DNA from 3 places in the Limnohabitans sp. INBF002 genome. Region 3 is predicted to be linked to each of the others. Evidence: predicted binding sites of a transcription regulator. Region 3 holds the regulator's gene; each other region holds the start of a gene.
The links. The regulator sigma-54, encoded in region 3, starts transcription at its own class of promoters, with help from an activator protein. The targets are predictions, from matches to a motif close to TGGCANGNAANCTGCTTT.
Positions count from the first base shown of each region.

Region 1: glnA (type I glutamate--ammonia ligase) is a predicted target of sigma-54. The motif match lies at 1,479-1,496, and genes of this name have one in related genera.
Region 2: atzF (allophanate hydrolase) is a predicted target of sigma-54. The motif match lies at 1,866-1,883, and genes of this name have one in related genera.

Region 1 covers NZ_AP027055.1:1,751,679-1,754,958, reverse strand. Annotated here, with positions in the region: gene QMG15_RS08630 (EI24 domain-containing protein) at 1-500, shown strand, start outside; gene QMG15_RS08625 (molybdopterin-binding protein) at 466-1,320, shown strand; gene glnA (type I glutamate--ammonia ligase) at 1,547-2,962, shown strand; gene QMG15_RS08615 (hypothetical protein) at 3,034-3,280, shown strand, end outside.
Region 2 covers NZ_AP027055.1:625,152-628,431, forward strand. Annotated here, with positions in the region: gene QMG15_RS03155 (glutathione S-transferase family protein) at 1-414, opposite strand, end outside; gene phaZ (polyhydroxyalkanoate depolymerase) at 538-1,755, shown strand; gene atzF (allophanate hydrolase) at 1,900-3,280, shown strand, end outside.
Region 3 covers NZ_AP027055.1:2,408,902-2,412,181, reverse strand. Annotated here, with positions in the region: gene lptA (lipopolysaccharide transport periplasmic protein LptA) at 1-265, shown strand, start outside; gene lptB (LPS export ABC transporter ATP-binding protein) at 262-1,044, shown strand; gene QMG15_RS12055 (RNA polymerase factor sigma-54) at 1,148-2,719, shown strand; gene QMG15_RS12050 (THUMP domain-containing protein) at 2,768-3,280, shown strand, end outside.

The DNA.
Region 1 (3,280 bases), 660 kb from region 3:
ACCTCACCAGCTTGGCTTGGACCTTGGGTTCCACCGTCATTGCGTTGTTGGCCATGCTGATTTCCTTGCCTTTGTGGGTGGTGCCGCCTTTGATGTTCATCGTGCCGCCGCTCATTTGGGGCTGGCTCAGCTATCGCATCATGGTGTACGACGCACTGATGTCGCATGCCAGTCGTGACGAGCGTTTGGCGCTTGGTCGCAAACACAGGGTTTGGCTGCTGCTGATCGGTGTGTTGACCGGTTACATGGGCGCGCTGCCCAGCTTGGTATGGGCTTCTGGTGCTTTGTTTGCTGCTGCATTTTTGGTTCTGATTCCCTTGGCCATTTGGATTTATGCCTTGGTGTTTGCCTTTACCTCGCTGTGGTTTGCTCATTACAGCTTGGGTGCGTTAGAAGCCCTGCGGGCGGAGTCGGACACTGTGGTGATGGGGGCCTCGGTGCCGCTACCCACGGTAGCATCGGCGGATGACTCACACACACCACAACTCCCCAGTGCCTAAAGCCCGACCTGAGTTCGGGCTCATCATCGTTGGCGACGAAATTCTTTCGGGCAAGCGTGCCGACAAGCACATGCCCAAAGCCATTGAGTTGCTAAATGCCCGTGGCCTGTCGCTCGACTGGGCGGATTACGTGGGCGATTCGCCTGAGCGCATCACCCGGACCTTGGCCCGCGCGTTTGAAAGTAACAGCATTGTGTTTTCCTGCGGCGGTATTGGTGCAACGCCTGATGACCACACCCGCCAATGCGCAGGCAAAGCCCTGGGCCTTGACATCGTGCTGCACCCCGAAGCTGAAGCCCTGATTCGTGAACGCATGCAAGACACCGCCAAAGAGCAGGGCGTGCCGTATGAGCCTGATCGCCATGACAACGTGCATCGTCTCAACATGGGCGTGTTCCCCGTGGGCGCACGCATCATTCCCAATCCGTACAACAAGATCCCAGGCTTTACCTGCCAAGGTGCGGGCGGTGGCGTGGTGCACTTTGTGCCGGGCTTTCCGGTCATGGCTTGGCCCATGATGGAATGGGTGCTCGACACTTATTACCCGCATTTGTTTCAGAAGGCGGCTTGGATTGAAAAATCCATCGTCATCTACGGCTCCATGGAGGCCACGCTGACCCCACTGATGGAGACCTTGGAGCGGGACCATCCGGGCGTCAAAGTGTTCAGCTTGCCGAGCGTGGACCACCCCGAGCATGGCCGACACATCGAGTTGGGCGTGAAAGGCTCGCCAGACCATGTGGCACTGGCGTACCCAGCCATGTTGTCAGGTCTCCAAACCTTTGGTTTGAAATTCGGCCCCGAATTGGTGCGTGAGTAACGTGGAACCATTTTGGTGCAAAATTGCACCAAAATAGAGCATCCTGTTTTTCGGGGTTTAGCGCTTGGAATGCGCTTTTGCGGCCAATTTGATTCAATCTCGGTGCAAAATAGGCGCCTTGACGGTGAAGCCGGTGGCGGTCGCTGTGACGCATATGTTGGCACAGAAACTGCATCCTCAACCTCGAAACACTTTTTAACCCAACCTACCCTAGCAGGAGAACTTGATGGCCAAGACCGTCGCAGACGTAATGAAAATGGTGAAAGAGAACGAAGTTAAATTCGTTGACTTCCGTTTCACCGATACCCGTGGCAAGTGGCAGCACATCACTGCGCCCGTGTCGCAGTTCGACGAAAGCAAGTTCGAAGAAGGTCAAGCGTTTGACGGTTCTTCTATTGCTGGTTGGAAAGGCATTGAAGCCTCTGACATGTTGTTGATGCCTGATCCAAGCAGCGCCATCATCGACCCCTTCTTTGAAGAAATCACTTTGGTTTTGATCTGCGACGTGATCGAACCTACAGACGGCAAAGCCTACGAGCGTGACCCACGTTCGATCGCCAAGCGCGCTGAGTCTTTCCTCAAGCAATCTGGCGTGGGCGATACCGCTTACTTCGGTCCAGAGCCAGAATTCTTCTTGTTCGACGAAGTGCGTTGGAGCACTGAGCCCAACAACACGTTCTACGCCATCAACGAATACGAAGCCCCTTGGAACAGCGGCGAGAAAATCGAAGGCGGCAACCGTGGTCACCGCAACCGCGTCAAAGGCGGCTACTTCCCAGTGCCTCCCGTCGACAGCACACACGACATGCGTAGCGAAATGTCTTTGTTGCTCGAGTCCGTGGGCATCCCCGTCGAAGTGCACCACCACGAAGTGGCTGGCGCAGGTCAATGCGAAATCGGCACCAAGTTCTCTACTTTGGTCGAGCGCGCTGACTGGACATTGCTGCAAAAGTACGTGATCCACAACGTGGCCAACGCTTACGGCAAAACTGCCACCTTCATGCCTAAGCCATACGCTGGCGACAACGGTTCTGGCATGCACGTTCACCAGTCCATCTGGAAAGACGGCAAGAACTTGTTCGCAGGCAACGGCTACGCTGGTTTGTCTGACTTGGCTCTGTACTACATCGGCGGCATCATCAAGCACGCACGTGCTTTGAACGCCATCACCAACCCAGGTACCAACAGCTACAAGCGCTTGGTGCCTCACTTCGAAGCGCCCGTGAAATTGGCTTACTCTGCCAAGAACCGCTCTGCTTCGATCCGTATTCCTAACGTGGCATCTGACAAAGCACGCCGTGTGGAAGCGCGCTTCCCAGATCCATTGTGCAACCCTTACCTCGGCTTCGCAGCCTTGTTGATGGCTGGTTTGGACGGTATCGAGAACAAGATTCACCCAGGCGAAGCAGCGACCAAAGACTTGTACCACCTCCCTCCAGAGGAAGACAAGTTGGTGCCAACCGTGTGCTCTAGCTTGGACCAAGCTTTGGAAGCCCTCGACGCAGACCGCGCCTTCTTGACCAAAGGCGGCGTGTTCACCGACTCGTGGATCGACTCTTACATCGAATTGAAGATGCAAGAAGTGACCCGCAGCCGCGTGGAAGTGTCTCCTGTCGAATACGACATGTACTACTCGCTGTAATTCGTTGCAACGGCAAGTGCAATAAGAGGACGGCGCAAGCCGTCCTTTTTTGTTTTAACCAACACTTTTTCATGCGCCCACTTTTGTCCCTCCTCATTCGTGATCTTGCTTTGTTCAGCATCTGCTTGGTGGCGTGGCCAGCCGAGGCGACGTCTGAGCCGCAACGCATTTACCGTTGTGGCAATGCGTACACCAACCAGCCAGATCCAGCACTCAATTGCAAACCTTTGGCTGGCGGCAGCGTGACCGTGATCGAGGGCACGCGTGTGCAAGGTTCGCAGGCGGCGTCGCATAGCGCGAGCACTGCTTCAACAGCCG
Region 2 (3,280 bases), 810 kb from region 3:
CACGCGGTCAATGTCGAGCTGTGCTTTAGACCACACTTTGAATTTGCTGAATTTGGCTTTGATGTTCATCGGCAGCGAGGCACGCAGGGCTGAAAAGCCCGAATGCATTTCGCCGCAGATGGACCGGCAATGTGCACGGTGCACCGCGTTGGTGGGCAGTAGGTTTGCTTTTGGTGCGATTTCGTTGAGGTACTCGCCAATCGCTAGCGTGTCCCACACGCGTGCGCTGCCGTGGTTCAGGCAAGGCACAAGAATGGAAGGGGAGAGCAGCAACAGCTCGGCGCGTGCGTCCACGTTGTCGGTGGACACGGGTGTTTCCTCGAAGGGAATGCCCGAGAGCTTGACCATGAGCCAGCCTCGCAATGACCAAGACGAGTAATTCTTGCTGCTGAGTGTGAGCGTGGTTTTGGCCATGGTTGCCTTCTGGTGCATCTGTGTGCGGTGCAACTCACATTGCAAGAGATATGCCATCCCGTGGCACGCGTCTTGCACTTCTCATTGCATCAAGACAACGCTGCAAGGCGTGGAGACGCTGCGATGATTTATCACAACTACCAAACGGTGGCCGATGTGTCAGACCCGATTCGAAAATTCGCCGAACATGCGCGCGAGATCAGTTTGAATTGGTTTGATGACAAGCGCATCACGCCTTTGCAACGCATGGCTGCGTATTACGAACAGGTGGCTTTGCTGGGCTTCACGCACACGCGGCCTTCTTTCAACATTGCGAGCGTGTTGAACACCCAAGGTCAACGCGTGCCTGTGATGGAGACCACAAGTTTTAGAACGCCGTATTGCGACTTGGTGCGGTTTTGCCGCGAAGACGCGAAAGACTTGCCCAAGTTGTTGCTCGTGGCGCCGATGTCGGGACACTTCGCTACCTTGTTGCGCGGCACCGTGCAGACGCTGGTGCAAGACCACGAGGTATATGTGACGGACTGGCGCAACATCCGTGACATTCCGATGAGCGAGGGTGAGTTTGGTTTGGACGAATACGTCGAACACATCATTTGGTTCATGCAGCACCTTGGGCCCAATGCGCATTTGATGGGCGTGTGTCAGCCCACGGTTGCGTGCTTGGCGGCCACGGCGGTGTTGGCCGAAGACCGCAGCGATTGCCAACCTGCTTCTCTGACCTTGATGGCTGGCCCCATCGACACGCGCGTGAACCCCACAGGGGTGAACGAGCTGGCCATGAGCAAACCGATTGAATGGTTTGAAGCCAATTTGATTGGCATGGTGCCGCTGCACTTCAAGGGCGTCGGGCGTCGCGTGTATCCAGGTTTCATGCAGCTGATGGCGTTTTTGAATATGAACATGGATCGCCATCGCCAATCGTTCAAATCACTCTATGAACACCGCGTGAATGGCGAGGACGAAAAAGCCGATGTGATTCGCGATTTTTACAAAGAGTATTTCGCCATCATGGATTTGTCGGGCCCGTTTTATTTAGAGACCGTCAAGCAAGTGTTTCAAGAGCACACCTTGCCTACCGGCAAGATGACTTACCGTGGCCGTCCTTTGAATTTGCAAGCCATTCGCAAAACCTTTTTGCTCACCGTCGAAGGCGAGCGTGACGACATCTGTGGCATGGGCCAAACTTTGGCTGCGCAAGATTTGTGCAGCATGCTGCCCGCGTATCGAAAAACGCACCATTTGCAATCGGGCGTGGGCCACTATGGGGTGTTCAATGGCAAGCGCTGGGATGCACAAATTTATCCCGTGGTGCGGAATTTGATTCGATCCGCACACTAACGTTTGATGCTAGAAATAAAATTTTCACTGGTGAAGTGCAGCGTGCACAAGTGCGTTACTTTTTCACAGCACTTGTCGATTGGTGACTAAAAACCCGATTTATTAAATCTTGGCACGCAGCTTGCGTTTGATCTTGAATACAAGATGGGATGCACAAAGATGGTGTCACGGCAATTCACAGGAATCACACGCAGCACAGAAGCTGTGCTGGAGCACGTCGGTGATGCCGCATGGATCACGCGCATGTCATACGCTGCGAACGGGCAGGCTGAAACGCCTAAGCAAAGCGGTGGACCTTTGCAAGGTTTGCGCTTCGCAGTGAAAGACAACATGGATGTGTTGGGCGTTGCCACCACAGCAGGCTGCCCCACATTCGCTTATGCCGCGCGTGAAGATGCGCAGGTGGTGCATCGCTTGCTAGAGGCTGGTGCGAGCTTAGAAGGCAAAACCAACCTCGATCAATTTGCATGTGGACTGAACGGCACGCGCTCACCGTACGGGGCCGTACCCAACGCGTTCAATCCAGCGTATGTGTCTGGGGGCTCTAGTTCAGGCTCCGCCTATGTGGTGGCCACAGGTCAAGTTGACTTTGCATTAGGCACCGACACTGCAGGCTCTGGCCGTGTGCCTGCTGGCCTGAACAACATCGTGGGCTTGAAGCCGTCGCGTGGTTTGATTTCTGCGCGGGGTGTGGTGCCTGCTGCACAAAACGTGGACTGTGTATCCATCTTTGCGCGCACAGTGGCGGTGGCTGCTGATGTCTTGCGTGCCTGCATGGGCTATGACGACGCTGACCCGTTTTCGTGTCGCGTACCCATGGCGTCTCAAGCTTTGCCTGCTAGCTTTCGATTTGGTGTGCCCAATGCATTGAATTTCTTTGGCGACGCTTTGGCAGAGGCGGCTTTTGCGCAGGCCATTCAAAACCTCACGCGTTTAGGTGGACAAGCCGTCACCATCGACTATGCGCCTTTGGCCCAAGCTGCAGCCATGTTGTACGAGAGCGCCTTGGTCAGTCAACGCTACGCCGCGGTACAGCCCTTCTTTGATGTCCATGAAGCGGACGTGATCGAACCCGTGCGCAGCATCATCGCCAAGGGGCGTCAGTACAGCGCGGCAGACTACATCCACGCAGAGATCGAACTCAAGCGCCTTGAGAAACAAGCCGAACGCATGTGGCAGCAAATGGACGTGTTGCTCGTACCTACCGCGCCCACGCATTACACGATTGCGCAAATGCAGGCCGACCCTGTGGTGTGCAACCGCAACTTGGGGCAGTACACCAACTTCGTCAATTTGTTTGACTACGCCGCTCTGTCTGTGCCCAGTCAAATTCGTGCCGATGGTTTGCCGTTTGGCATCACCTTGATTGGCCGTGCCGGTAGCGATTGGCAATTGGCCGACTTAGGCCAGCGCTACCACCACGCGACGGGCTTGCTGCAAGGCGCCACCGATGTGCCATTGCCTGAGCCTCGTGTCATTGCTGATTTGCAAACGCCAGCCACCATTCGCGTGGCCGTCGTGGGGG
Region 3 (3,280 bases):
CAATGACGAGTTCATGGAAGGCGAGGCTTTGCGCATCGAATTTGATGGCAAAGCAGACCGCGTCAAACTCATCGACAACGCCGAAGTGCGCCGCTACCGCGGTGCTGTGTTGAATGACACGATGACCGGCAAACTCATCATTTATGAAAACCTGACCGATGTCTTCAGCATCGATGGCCAACGCACCAAAGCAGGCGGCAAGGCCAGCGGTGGTCGGGTGCGTGCCGTGTTGGCGCCACGCAGCAAAACATTGGATAAACCGTGATCGAAACGCTTTCACCCACACACACCGCTGAGACCACAGAGAGTCGTTTGGAAGCCCGCCACTTGGAAAAATCCTATGGCAGCCGCAAGGTCGTGCACGACGTGTCGATTTCTGTGAAAAAAGGTGAGGTCGTGGGCTTGCTCGGCCCCAACGGCGCGGGTAAAACTACCTCGTTCTACATGATCGTGGGCTTGGTGCGCGCCGACGGTGGCAGCATCACCATCGATGGTCAGCCGGTGGCACATTTGCCCATTCACCGCCGCTCGCGTTTGGGTTTGAGTTATTTGCCACAAGAAGCCTCCATCTTTCGCAAACTGAATGTGGAAGACAACGTGCGCGCCGTGTTGGAGCTGCAACGCGGTGAAGACGGCAAGCCACTCAAGCACGAGGAAATTGAAACCCGCTTGACCTCGCTGCTGCAAGAGTTGCGCGTGGACCATTTGCGTGCATCGCCTTCTGTGGCGCTCTCCGGCGGTGAGCGCCGTCGCGTAGAGATCGCGCGCGCCTTGGCCACCAACCCGCGCTTCATTTTGTTGGATGAGCCGTTCGCTGGCATCGACCCGATTGCGGTGATTGAGATTCAGCGCATCATTGGCTTCTTGAAAGCGCGTGGCATGGGCGTGCTCATCACCGACCACAACGTGCGCGAAACGCTGGGCATTTGCGACCACGCGTGCATCATCAGTGATGGCCGTGTGCTGGCGCAGGGCACGCCGCGCGAAATCATCGAGAACGCCGACGTGCGTCGCGTGTACCTCGGCGAACATTTCCGAATGTAGGCATGCAGACCCCCACGCTCATCACTTCGTGTTTCGCTGCCCCCCGAGGGGGCCTTCGCGCCTTGGGGCGGCCCTTTGTCGCTCATCGTTTCGGAGCGAAACGATGAAGCAAGGCTTATCACTCCGCGTCTCCCAACATCTGGCGCTCACGCCGCAGTTACAGCAGTCGATCCGACTGTTGCAGTTGTCCACCTTGGAGTTGAGCCAAGAGATTGAGCAAATGCTCGACGAGAACCCGTTTCTCGACAAAGAGTTTGAAGAAGCGCCGCGCGAAGAGTTTGGCCTCGACAAAGCCGATGCCCCTACCCGTGACGAAGAAGTCGAGCCTGTCCGCGAAGTGCCATCGCTCGATGGCGGCATGTCTGAAATCAGCGTGGACAACACGGCCAGTGACACCGAACCCAGCGTGGATGGCGTGGCCGAAAGCTGGGATGGTGATGGCAGCGTGGAGTTCTCAGCCGACGATTCTGAGTGGGGCGGCGACGCACCCGCCAGCAATAACAACAACACCGCCGACAGCGACACCGCAGACGCCACCGAGCTGGCGCGCATGCAAGAGTCGCTCACCTCGCATTTGCACCGTCAAGCTTTGGCTTTGCGCTTGAGCCCTACTGACCAAGCGGCCTTGCGCTACTTGATTGAAAACCTCAACGACGACGGCTACCTCGAAGACACGCTGCGCAGCTTGGCCGAAGGTTTGGGTGGTGACGATGAAGAGGAAATTGAAGAACTCGAACACCGCTTCCAAGTGGCCTTGTCGCTGCTGCAAAGCCTAGAACCTGTGGGTGTGGGCGCGCGTGATTTGGCCGAGTGTTTGACGCTGCAACTCAAAGCCTTGACGCCCAAAGGCGAAGAAGCTTTGCAGATTCGCGACACCGCCATTCTCATGTGCAAGCAGCCCATGGAGATGTTGGCCAAGCGCGATTTCAAACGCTTGGCGGTCATCGTGGGTGACAGCGAAGCCAATGTCAAAGTGGCCATTGCCCTGATTGGCCGTCTAGAGCCCAAGCCCGGCCGTCGTTTTGCCGATGTGGAGCGCCATGTGGTGGTGCCTGATGTGTTGGTGACGCGCGTGGGCAAGTCGACCATGACGCCAAAATTCAAAGTGGCATTGAACCCCGATGTGATGCCTCGCTTACGTGTGCACGACATCTACGCCAATGCCCTCAGAGGCGGCAAGGGCGAAGCGCATGCGGGCTTGCAACAGCGTTTGCAAGAAGCGCGTTGGTTCATCAAGAACATCCAACAACGCTTTGACACCATCTTGCGTGTGAGCAATGCGATTGCTGAGCGCCAGAAAAACTTCTTCATCCACGGCGAACTCGCCATGCGCCCGATGGTGCTGCGCGAGATTGCCGAGGAGCTGGGGCTGCACGAATCCACCATCAGCCGCGTGACGACCAACAAATACATGAGCACCCCTTTTGGGACGTTTGAGCTCAAGTATTTCTTCGGTTCAGGGTTGGAGACGGACAGCGGCAACAACGCCTCCAGCACGGCGGTGCGCGCGCTCATCAAGCAATTTGTGGCGAGCGAAAACCCCAAAAAGCCGCTGTCGGATAATCAGCTCTCCGAAATGCTCAAAGAGCAAGGCATTGAGTGCGCCCGCCGCACCGTGGCCAAATACCGTGAGGCGCTGCGCATTGCGCCCACGACATTGCGCAAGGCCCTCTGATAACTTGCGGGACAGGCCCAATTTGCGCTGTCCTCAACTGGTGAAACTATGAATCAATTACATCTCTTCTTGCCCTGTGCGGCAGGCGTCGAATCCTATTTGGCCGAGGAAGTGCGCCGCATCACCGGCGTGGGCGACGACGACTTGCGCGCTTTCCGTGCTGGCGTGATGGTGCGCGCCTCGTGGCGCGATGTGTTGTTGCTCAACCTGCACAGCCGCTTGGCGCAGCGCGTGTTGGTGGAGTTGTCGCACACCCAATATCGCCAAGAGGAAGACCTGTACCGCGCGGCCTGCGAGGTGGCGTGGGAGCTGTGGTTCTCGCCCAAAGAGTCTTTCAAAATCGAAATCACCGCGCAGCACAGCCCGCTCAAGAGCTTGAACTTTGCGGCGCTCAAAATCAAAGACGCAGTGGCCGACCGCTTCCGTCACAAGTTTGGCGTGCGCCCCGATGTCAACACGCAATGGCCCGATGCCCGCATCTACGCCCACCTGACCACCGAAAATTGCACGCTGTATATCGACACCTCGGGCGAGCCCTTGTTCAAGCGCGGCTGGCGCGCT